3 regions of the Pantoea sp. SGAir0430 genome follow, and region 2 is predicted to be linked to each of the others. Evidence: predicted binding sites of a transcription regulator. Region 2 holds the regulator's gene; each other region holds the start of a gene.
The links. Region 2 encodes PurR, which represses purine synthesis genes. Its sites were predicted from a motif close to CANGCAAACGTTTGCNTG; they were not measured.
Positions count from the first base shown of each region.

Region 1: a site for PurR is predicted at 1,649-1,666, ahead of E7738_RS12180 (NCS2 family permease). Genes of this name have one in related genera too.
Region 3: a site for PurR is predicted at 1,612-1,629, ahead of cvpA (colicin V production protein). Genes of this name have one in related genera too.

Region 1 is NZ_CP039427.1:2,553,345-2,556,620, forward strand. It holds gene E7738_RS12175 (Na+/H+ antiporter) at 1-74, opposite strand, end outside; gene E7738_RS12180 (NCS2 family permease) at 211-1,560, opposite strand; gene E7738_RS12185 (glutathione S-transferase family protein) at 1,917-2,585, opposite strand; gene soxR (redox-sensitive transcriptional activator SoxR) at 2,629-3,105, opposite strand; gene soxS (superoxide response transcriptional regulator SoxS) at 3,205-3,276, shown strand, end outside.
Region 2 is NZ_CP039427.1:1,227,647-1,230,922, forward strand. It holds gene E7738_RS05875 (C40 family peptidase) at 1-399, shown strand, start outside; gene E7738_RS05880 (cytochrome bd-I oxidase subunit CydH) at 456-545, opposite strand; gene purR (HTH-type transcriptional repressor PurR) at 819-1,844, shown strand; gene punR (DNA-binding transcriptional activator PunR) at 1,841-2,752, opposite strand; gene punC (purine nucleoside transporter PunC) at 2,862-3,276, shown strand, end outside.
Region 3 is NZ_CP039427.1:319,739-323,014, forward strand. It holds gene folC (bifunctional tetrahydrofolate synthase/dihydrofolate synthase) at 1-702, shown strand, start outside; gene dedD (cell division protein DedD) at 692-1,441, shown strand; gene cvpA (colicin V production protein) at 1,692-2,177, shown strand; gene purF (amidophosphoribosyltransferase) at 2,211-3,276, shown strand, end outside.

The DNA of each region.
Region 1 (3,276 bases), 1.3 Mb from region 2:
GGCAGGATACGTGCCGCAACGCCGGACAGCGAAACCACCAGCGTCATGATGAGAATAGTAAAGAAGATTTCCATGCTTTCCTTAGGCGAATCATATTAATCGAAGCGATGTTGCGTCGGAAAGTGTAAAACAAAACGCCGCCCGGCGGGGCTACCCGATGTGCGGCGTGTGCGATAAAGAGAATAATCCGGACTGACGCCCGGATTGCGGTCAGATAGCCCAGCCGCCCGCGTAGAACGCCACCAGCGCCACAGCAATCACCACCGTGCCAGCGTTGAGCTTGCGCCACTCGCCGGCAAACAGGCGGCCAATCACCAGCGCGGCAAAGCCGAGCATGATGCCGGTGACGATGTTGCAGGTCAGTACGATGAATACCGCCGTCAGCAGGCCAGACATCGCATCGACGAAATCATTGAAGTCGATTTTGGCCACGTTGCTCAGCATCAGCAGGCCGACATACATCAGCGCGGGTGCGGTGGCATAGGCTGGAACCAGATAAGCCAGCGGCGACATAAACAGAATCAGCAGGAACAACAGACCCACGACAATCGCCGTCAGGCCGGTTTTACCGCCGGCGGCAGTACCCGCAGCGGACTCGATATACACTGCGGCGGGCGAGGCACCCACCAGTCCGGCAAACAGGCTGCTGATAGAGTCGGTGGTCAGCGCGCGACCGCCATTGATAATCTGGCCCTCTTTATCCAGCAGGTTCGCCTGCCCGGCCACCGCACGAATGGTGCCGGTGGCGTCAAACACCGCGGTCATCACCAGCGCCAGCACGCTCGGCAATACCACCGGCTGCAGCGCGCCCATGATATCCAGGCTAAACATCGCCGACTGGCCGCTGGCATCACGCAGGCTCGGCATGGCAAACAGCCCCTGCCACTTTACCGCCGGGTCGAAAATCAGCCCAAGCAGCGAAATCGCAATGATGGTCAGCAGAATGCCGCCCGGTACCCGCCGTTTTTCCAGACCAAAAATCGCCGCCAGCCCGATCAGCGCCATGATCACCGGGAAAGAGGTGAAGTGACCAAGCGCCACCGGCAGGCCTGCCGCCGGGTTTTTTACCACCAGACCAATGCCATCGGCGGCAATCAGCAGCAGAAACAGGCCGATACCGACGCCGGTACCGTGCGCCACGCCCATCGGCAGGTTACGCAGAATCCACGCGCGAATGCCGGTCACGGAAATCAGCGTGAACAGCAGGCCCATCAGGAAGACCGCGCCCAGCGCCACCGGCACGCTAATGTGCTGGCCCAGTACCAGACTGAACGCGGTGAAGGCGGTCAGGGAGATGGCACAACCAATCGCCATCGGCAGGTTGGCCCACAGTCCCATGATGAGGGAGCCAAAGCTGGCCACCAGACAGGTAGCGACAAACACCGCCGTCGGTGAGAAGCCCGCTTTACCAAGCATGCCAGGCACCACGATGACCGAATAGACCATCGCTAAAAAGGTGGTGAGGCCAGCCAGCACTTCCTGCCGCACGCTGCTGCCGCGTGCTGAAATGTGGAACCAGGCGTCCAGTTTTCCCCTGGCCGGGCGTGATTCGCCAGACATAGTTATTCCTCTGTGTTTTTTAAGATATAGGTCACCGCGCGGCTCGCGTTTGCGCATCATCCTGGTGAAGATGTCTCAGAGAGAAAAGCAGGCAAACGATTACGTGGCCGCGTATTCCAGGTCAAAAAGGGGTGACGCGGAAAAAAGGCAAACGATTATCTGGCGTTTGGGGTGGCGTTTTCAACTGCTAATCACCTGGCAGGCAGGATAATGCGCAGCTCTGGCGCAATTATGGCTGGCGTTACGCTAGCGGGAGCAGGAAATCATGGAGGAAAAAGGCTGGCATTTCAGGTGGTTTGCTGCGGTGCCGCGACAGCGCGTCGCGGCGTCCTGTTTCGTTGCGTTACCGCTGCGCCTCAGCCGTTATTGAACTGAATCGGGCCGCCCTGCTCCAGCGCGCGCTGCCACGCGGCGCGCTGCTGCATATTCTCCAGCCAGCGCGCCGTGGCGGGCATCTCACCCAGCGCGCCACGCATCTGCAACGCCAGCAACGGAAAACTCATCTGCACATCGGCAATACTGAAGCGTGAACCGGCAAAAAAGCGCTGCTGGCTCAGATGCTGCTCAATCACGCGCCCGTGGAGCGCCAGCTGCTTGTTCAGCCACGCTTTCTGAATGCCTTTACTCAGCGCCACGCCGGCCGGGCGCAGCAGCCACGGCACCGGCTTTTTACCAAGCTGAGCAAACACCAGCTTCATCACCAGCAGCGGCATCAGCGAACCTTCAGCATAGTGCAGCCAGTAACGCGCCTGAATTTGCTCCTCTTCCTCATGCAGCGCCAGCAGATGCTCGCTGTCATACTTTAGCTGCAGATATTCGAGGATGGCGCCCGATTCGGCGATCACCCGATTGCCATCGGTAATCACCGGCGATTTACCCAGCGGGTGCACTTTCTTTAATTCGTCCGGCGCCAGCAGGGTATTTTCCCGCTGATAGCGTTTGATTTGATACGGCACCGCCAGCTCTTCCAGCAGCCACAGCACCCGATGAGAACGGGAGTTTTCCAGATGGTGAACGGTAATCATGCGCGATTCCTTGCTGCTAAGGGTTGGCATCTAGTATAGCGGATTAACGCTGCGGCTCGTCCTGTTGCGGATCGAGCAGGACCGCTCCGGAGCCCTGCTGTCCCAGACGGTCACCCGGATTGCGCAGCGGGCAGTCGCGCATCGACAGGCAGCCGCAACCAATGCAGCCGTCAAGATCGTTGCGCAGACGCGTCAGGGTTTCGATGCGTTTATCCAGCTCTTCGCGCCAGTGCTGCGTCAGCGCGTCCCACTCCTGCGTCGACATGCGCTTATTCGCCGGCACGTGCATCAGGCTGTCGCTGACCGTCGCCAGCGGAATCCCGATGCGCTGCGCAATTTTGATGATCGCCACGCGGCGCAGCACATCACGGCTGTAGCGGCGCTGATTACCGCCATTGCGCGTGCTGCTGATCAAGCCTTTGCTTTCATAAAAGTGCAGTGCCGATACCGCCACGCCGCTGCGTTTCGCCACTTCGCCCGGCGTCAGCACCGGTTTCGGGTAATTGCGTTCTTTTTTCATTTAGGGCCTTTACCTCAAGTTAACTTGAGGAATTATACTCGCACCCCAGCAAAACAGCGAATTTCAAACCAGGCGATAACCTTGCAGAAGGAACAGGCTATGATGCAACAGGAAATCATCCATTCACTGACTAACTGGATCGATCAGAATCTGGATAAAACATTGTCGATT
Region 2 (3,276 bases):
GCGCGCGAAACCGCGATGACGAAACTGATGGGCCAGCTGGGTAAACCGTATCAGTGGGGAGGCACCTCACCGCACACCGGTTTCGACTGCAGTGGTTTAGTGTGGTACGCCTACAAAGACCTGGTGAAGTTTAAATTTCCCCGCACCGCCAATGAGATGTATCACCTGCGCGATGCGGCACCAATTAAGCGTGAGATGCTGGAGAAAGGCGATCTGGTGTTCTTCCGCATCAACAACCGCGGCACCGCCGACCATGTCGGGGTTTATCTGGGCAATGGCAAATTCATTCAGTCTCCGCGCACCGGTAAGGACATTCAGATTAGCGCGCTGGGCGAGGATTACTGGCAGAAGCATTACGTTGGCGCGCGCCGTATGATGACGCCGAAAACCGTGCGCTAACCTCAGCGTTGCGCAACAAAAAAGCCGGTGGCTGTTCAGCAGCACCGGCTTTTTTATTAATGCAGAATGGCGGTAAAGCTAAAGGCAATAATCATCAGCAGAGCAGCGGCGGTGGTGGTCAATGCCAGTTTCAAATCGGTACTCATCACAACTCCTTAGTCACACAGTTTGCATGGTTAAATAATTTTCGCACAGTGATGGGCAAAAATCTCGTGTTATCCGCCCCGGCTTGCTAGAATCGCCGCCTTTCGTTGCGCAACAGATTTAGCGCATGCTGCATTGACAGCCTGCTGAAGGATGTTTCCCTGCCCGATTAAGCAGATTAGCCCTGATATTCAGGGCGCAAAACCATTAGCAGACGCAAACGTTTAACAATATACTTATCAGTAAGTTGCGATAAGCCCAGGAGTACCATTTTCATGGCAACCATTAAAGATGTGGCGAAACGCGCCGGGGTCTCAACCACCACGGTTTCGCATGTCATCAACAAAACGCGTTTTGTCGCGGAAGAGACGCGTAACGCCGTATGGGAAGCGATTAAAGCGCTGCACTATTCACCGAGCGCGGTGGCCCGCAGCCTGAAGGTGAATCACACCAAGACGCTGGGCCTGCTGGCGACCTCCAGCGAAGCGCCCTACTTCGCCGAAATTATTGAAGCCGTGGAGAATCACTGCTTTGAGCGTGGTTACACGCTGATTCTCGGCAACGCGCATAACGATCTGCAAAAACAGCGCGCCTATCTGTCGATGATGGCGCAAAAGCGCGTCGATGGCCTGCTGGTCATGTGCTCCGAATATCCCGACGATCTGCTGCAGATGCTGGAAGAGAACCGCAATATCCCGATGGTGGTCATGGACTGGGGCGAATCGCGCGGGGACTTTACCGATACCGTGCAGGACAATGCGTTCCACGGCGGTTACCTCGCCGGGCGATACCTGATTGAGCGCGGCCATCGCGATATCGGTGCTATCCCTGGCCAGATGGAGCGCAACACCGGTGGCGGCCGTCATGCGGGTTTTCTGCAGGCGATGCAGGAAGCGGGCATCAGCGTCCGTCCCGAGTGGATTGTGCAGGGTGACTTCGAACCGGAGTCAGGTTATCAGGCAATGCAGCAGATCCTGAACCAGAAACAGCGCCCGACGGCGGTGTTCTGCGGCGGCGATATCATGGCGATGGGCGCGATTTGCGCGGCCGACGAGATGGGACTGCGCGTGCCGCAGGATATTTCGGTAATTGGCTATGACAATGTGCGCAACGCGCGCTACTTCACCCCGGCGCTGACAACCGTGCACCAGCCGAAAGCGCAGCTGGGGGAAAAGGCACTGGAGATGCTGCTGGACCGCATCACCAGCAAACGCGAAGAGCCGCAGACCATTGAAGTGCAGCCCACGCTGATTGAGCGCCGCTCCGTGGCCGATGGCCCGTTCCGCGATTACCGCCGTTAAGCCACCTTCTCGCTGAGCCACTCGTGGTTCAGCGTCTCCGCATCGCCCAGATATTCCAGTAACCACGCCAGCGCCGGTGACGCGCGCTGCTCAGACCAGCTGACGCAACACGGGCTGTCCGGAAACGGCTGCGGCAACGCCAGCTCCACCAGCGCGCCGCTGTCCAGCAGCGGGCGCGCCAGGTGCCCCGGCACCATGCCCACGCACAATCCAGCCTGCAGGCAATCCAGCCCGGTTTCCCACTCCGGCACCACCAGCCGCCGCTGGTTATCCAGCGTCCACGTCATGCGGCGCGGCAGCGCGCGCGACGTATCTTCCAGCACCAGCGACGGCCAGGCGCGCAGGGTTTCGTCGTCCAGCTGCGGACTGTGGGCCAGCGCATGCTGCGGACTCACCACGCAGCGCCAGTTGAGCGCGCCCATATCCTGAAAGGCGAAGCGGCCGCCGACCGGAATGGCCTGGGTGGCGCCAATCGCCACATCGACACGACCATCAGCCAGCGCGTCCCACACGCCGTTAAATACTTCGTAGCTGATGATCAGCTCCATATCGGGGAAATGGCGGTAAAAATCCTTTACCAGCTGGCGGGTGCGCTGCGGTTTGACGATGCAATCTACCGCGATACTGAGCTGACCGCGCCAGCCATTAGCCAGCTGCTGACACTGGCGGCGCGTGGCCATCATTTTTTTGATAACAGAACGCCCTTCACGCACAAAATGCTCGCCTGCTGCCGTCAGCACCACTTCGCGATGCTGCCGCTCAAACAGCGGTACCGCCAGCCAGCCTTCCAGCTGGCGCACGGTATAGCTGATGGCAGAGGGCACGCGGTGCAGCTCCTGCGCCGCCGCGCTAAAACTGCCGGTGCGCGCTACCGCGTCCACCACCTCAAGTGCATATTCCGACCACATAGTTTTCCCATCAAAAATTTTAACAGCACCCTGCAAATATTAGCGTTTCACAAAGCCCGCTGCACCCTTTTACACTCCCCGCCGTTCAACCTGCCGAGTGAGAAAAACCATGCTGTCATCCAAAGGATTTCTGCCTTACCTTGCCGTGCTGAGCATGCTCGGCTTTCTGGCCACCGATATGTATTTACCCGCCTTCGGCGCCATGCAGCGCGACTTTGCTTCCGCACCGGGCACCATCAGCGCCAGCCTGAGCCTGTTTCTGGGCGGCTTTGCCTGTGCGCAGGTGCTGTGGGGCGTGCTGTCGGACCGCTTCGGCCGTAAACCCATTCTGCTGGCGGGCCTGAGCCTGTTTGCGCTGAGCTGTCTTGCCATGCTGTGGGTGACTAACGTCTGGCTGATGCTGGCGCTGCGTTTTGTGCAGGCGGTAGGCGTGTGCGCCGCAGCGGTGAGCTGGCAGGCGCTGGTGGTTGATCGCTATCCGCAGGCCAAAGCCAACAAAGTATTTGCCACGATTATGCCGCTGG
Region 3 (3,276 bases), 910 kb from region 2:
GGCGTATTCCGCGGCGGTAAACCGGCGGTGGTCGGCGAGGCCGATATGCCCGACACCATTGCCCAGGTGGCCGCGGAGAAGGGTGCGCAGCTGTTACAAATTAACCGCGACTGGCAGTGGCAGCGCGAGGGCGACACTTGGACGCTGCAGGATGCCCAGGGTGAACTGCGCGATCTGCCGCTGCCCCAGGTGCCGCTCCCTAACGCGGCCACCGCCATTGCGGCGCTGCGCGCTTCCGGCCTGACGGTGAGCGAGGCGCTGATTCGTCAGCATCTGCCGCTGGCGATTCTGCCGGGACGTTTCCAGACGGTCAGCACCGCGCCGCGCGTGATCCTTGATGTGGCACACAATCCGCATGCGGCTTATTATCTGGCTTCACGTCTCGCTGAGCTGCCGGCACACGGCACGGTGCATGCGGTGGTTGGCATGCTGCACGACAAGGATATCGCCGGGACGCTGGCCGCGCTGGCACCGCAGGTCAACCGCTGGTACTGCGCGCCGCTCGACGGCCCGCGCGGCGCGTCCGCTGATGAGCTGATGGCGCATCTGCAGGGCGGCAGCGCCTGGCAGAGCGTTGAAGCCGCGTGGCAGGCGGCGCGGCAGCAGGCTCAGCCCGACGATGTGATTCTGGTGTGCGGCTCGTTCCACACCGTGGCGCAGGTAATGCAATCGATGGCAGCGGAGAACGGCAGTGGCAAGTAAGTTTCAGAATCGTTTAGTGGGTACGGTGATTCTGGTGGCGATTGGCGTCATCGTGTTACCGGGTCTGCTGGATGGTAAGAAAAAGCATTATAAAGAGGAGTTCGCGGCGATTCCGCTGGTGCCAAAGCCTGACGATCAGCAGGACAGCGAAATGGTGCCGCCGGTGACGCAGCCGCTGCCGTCGCAGCCGCCGGAAGGCGCGAGCGCGGCGCAGCAGGCGCCCGCCAGCAGCGCAACGCAGAGCAGTGCCGCCAGCGGCAGCACGCAGCCAGCGCAAAACAGCCAGCCCAGCGTCGTGACACCGCCGCCGGTGCACCAGCAGCAGAAACCGGCAGAGCAGGTGAAGCCGAAGCCGGTCGAGCAGCCGAAGCCTAAACCGGTGGAGCAGCCGAAACCGAAGCCGGCAGAACAACCGAAAGCGACAGAACAGCCCAAAGCCACAGAGCAGCCCAAAGCGGCGGAAACGCCGAAGCAGAGCGAGCCGGTCGCACCAGCAGGACAGGCGTATGTGGTGCAGCTTGGTGCCCTGAAGAACGCCGCCAAAGTGAATGAGATCGTGGCGCAGCTGCGGCTCTCCGGCTATCGTGCCTTTACCGTGCCGTCGACGCCGGTGCAGGGGCAGATCACTCGCATTTACGTGGGGCCGGATGCGTCCAAAGCGAAACTGCAGGGCGCACTCGGTGAGCTGAAAGGCATCTCCGGCCTCGGCGGTGTTGTGAAGCCGTACAGCACACGCTGATCAACTGATAAGCCGCGCCGATAGCAGAAACAGGCGCGGCTTTTGGCGTGTTTTTTAGCGAAGCGTTACTGAAAATTTATGCAATATCAGCAGGTTAAATGGCTGACATCAACAAGGGCGAGGAAAGTTTTTTTCATCGCCCTTTTTCTCGGGACAGAACCGGAAAACCCTACGCAAACGTTTTCTTTTTCTGTTAGAATGCGCCCCGAACTGGATGCAGGGGTGCAAATGCACTGTACTGGAAGCGTTCATGATCTGGATTGATTACGTCATTATTGCGGTAGTTGGTTTTTCGGCTCTGGTCAGCCTGATTCGCGGGTTTGTCCGGGAAGCCTTATCTCTTGTTACCTGGGGATGCGCGTTTTTTGTCGCCAGTCATTACTACGCCTACCTTGCAGTCTGGTTTACAGGTTTTGACGACGAACTGGTTCGCAACGGCATCGCCATCGCGGTGTTATTCGTTGCCACCCTGATTGTGGGTGCCATCGTGAACTATGTGATCGGCTCGCTGGTTGAGAAAACCGGCTTGTCGGGAACCGACAGGGTGTTGGGGGTCTGTTTCGGGGCGTTGCGTGGCGTGCTGATTGTATCCGCCATTCTCTTCTTCCTTGATACATTCACCGGCTTTTCAAAAAGTCCGGACTGGCAACAGTCTCAACTCATTCCCCAGTTCAGTTACATCATCAGGTGGTTTTTCGATTACCTGAAAAGCACGTCGAGTTTTTTACCCCGGTAACACCGGGAGTGCGGCTAATGAGGAAATGACAACATGTGCGGTATTGTTGGTATCACCGGTTTTATGCCAGTAAACCAGTCGATCTATGACGCGTTAACGGTGCTGCAGCACCGCGGGCAGGATGCCGCCGGCATTTGTACCATCGATGCGCTGAACTGCTTCCGTCTGCGTAAGGCCAATGGCCTGGTCAGCGACGTGTTTGAAGCGCGCCACATGCAGCGTTTGCAGGGAAATATGGGTATCGGCCACGTGCGTTATCCGACTGCCGGCAGCTCCAGCGCCTCTGAAGCGCAGCCCTTCTACGTGAACTCGCCGTACGGCATCACGCTGGCTCACAACGGTAACCTGACCAACGCCCATGAACTGCGCAAGCAGCTGTTCGAAGTCGGTCGCCGTCATGTGAATACCACCTCAGATTCCGAAATCCTGCTCAACATCTTTGCTCAGGAGCTGGATCGCTTTCAGCACTATCCGCTGGAAGCTGACAACATTTTTGCTGCCGTGGCGGCGGTGCATCAGCAGGTGCGCGGCGCTTACGCCGTGGTGGCGATGATTATCGGTCACGGCATGGTTGCGTTCCGCGATCCTAACGGTATCCGTCCGCTGGTACTGGGCAAGCGTGAGCTGGCCGATGGCCGCACCGAATACATGGTGGCCTCAGAGAGCGTGGCGCTGGATACGCTCGGCTTCGAATTTATTCGTGACGTTGCGCCAGGCGAAGCGGTGTACATCACCGAGCAGGGTCAGCTCTCGACGCGCCAGTGCGCAGAGAATCCGAAAAGCAATCCGTGCCTGTTCGAGTACGTTTACTTTGCGCGTCCGGACTCGTTCCTCGACAAGATCTCCGTCTACAGCGCACGCGTGCGCATGGGCACCAAGCTGGGCGAGAAAATTGCCCGCGAGTGGGAAGATCTTGATATTGACGTGGTGATCCCGATTCCGGAAACCTCGACCGATACCGCGCTCGAGATCGCCCGTATTCTTGATAAGCCGTACCGCCAGGGTTTTGTGAAAAACCGCTACGTGGGCCGTACCTTTATCATGCCGGGCCAGCAGCTGCGCCGCAGTGCGGTACGCCGTAAGCTCAACGCCAACCGCG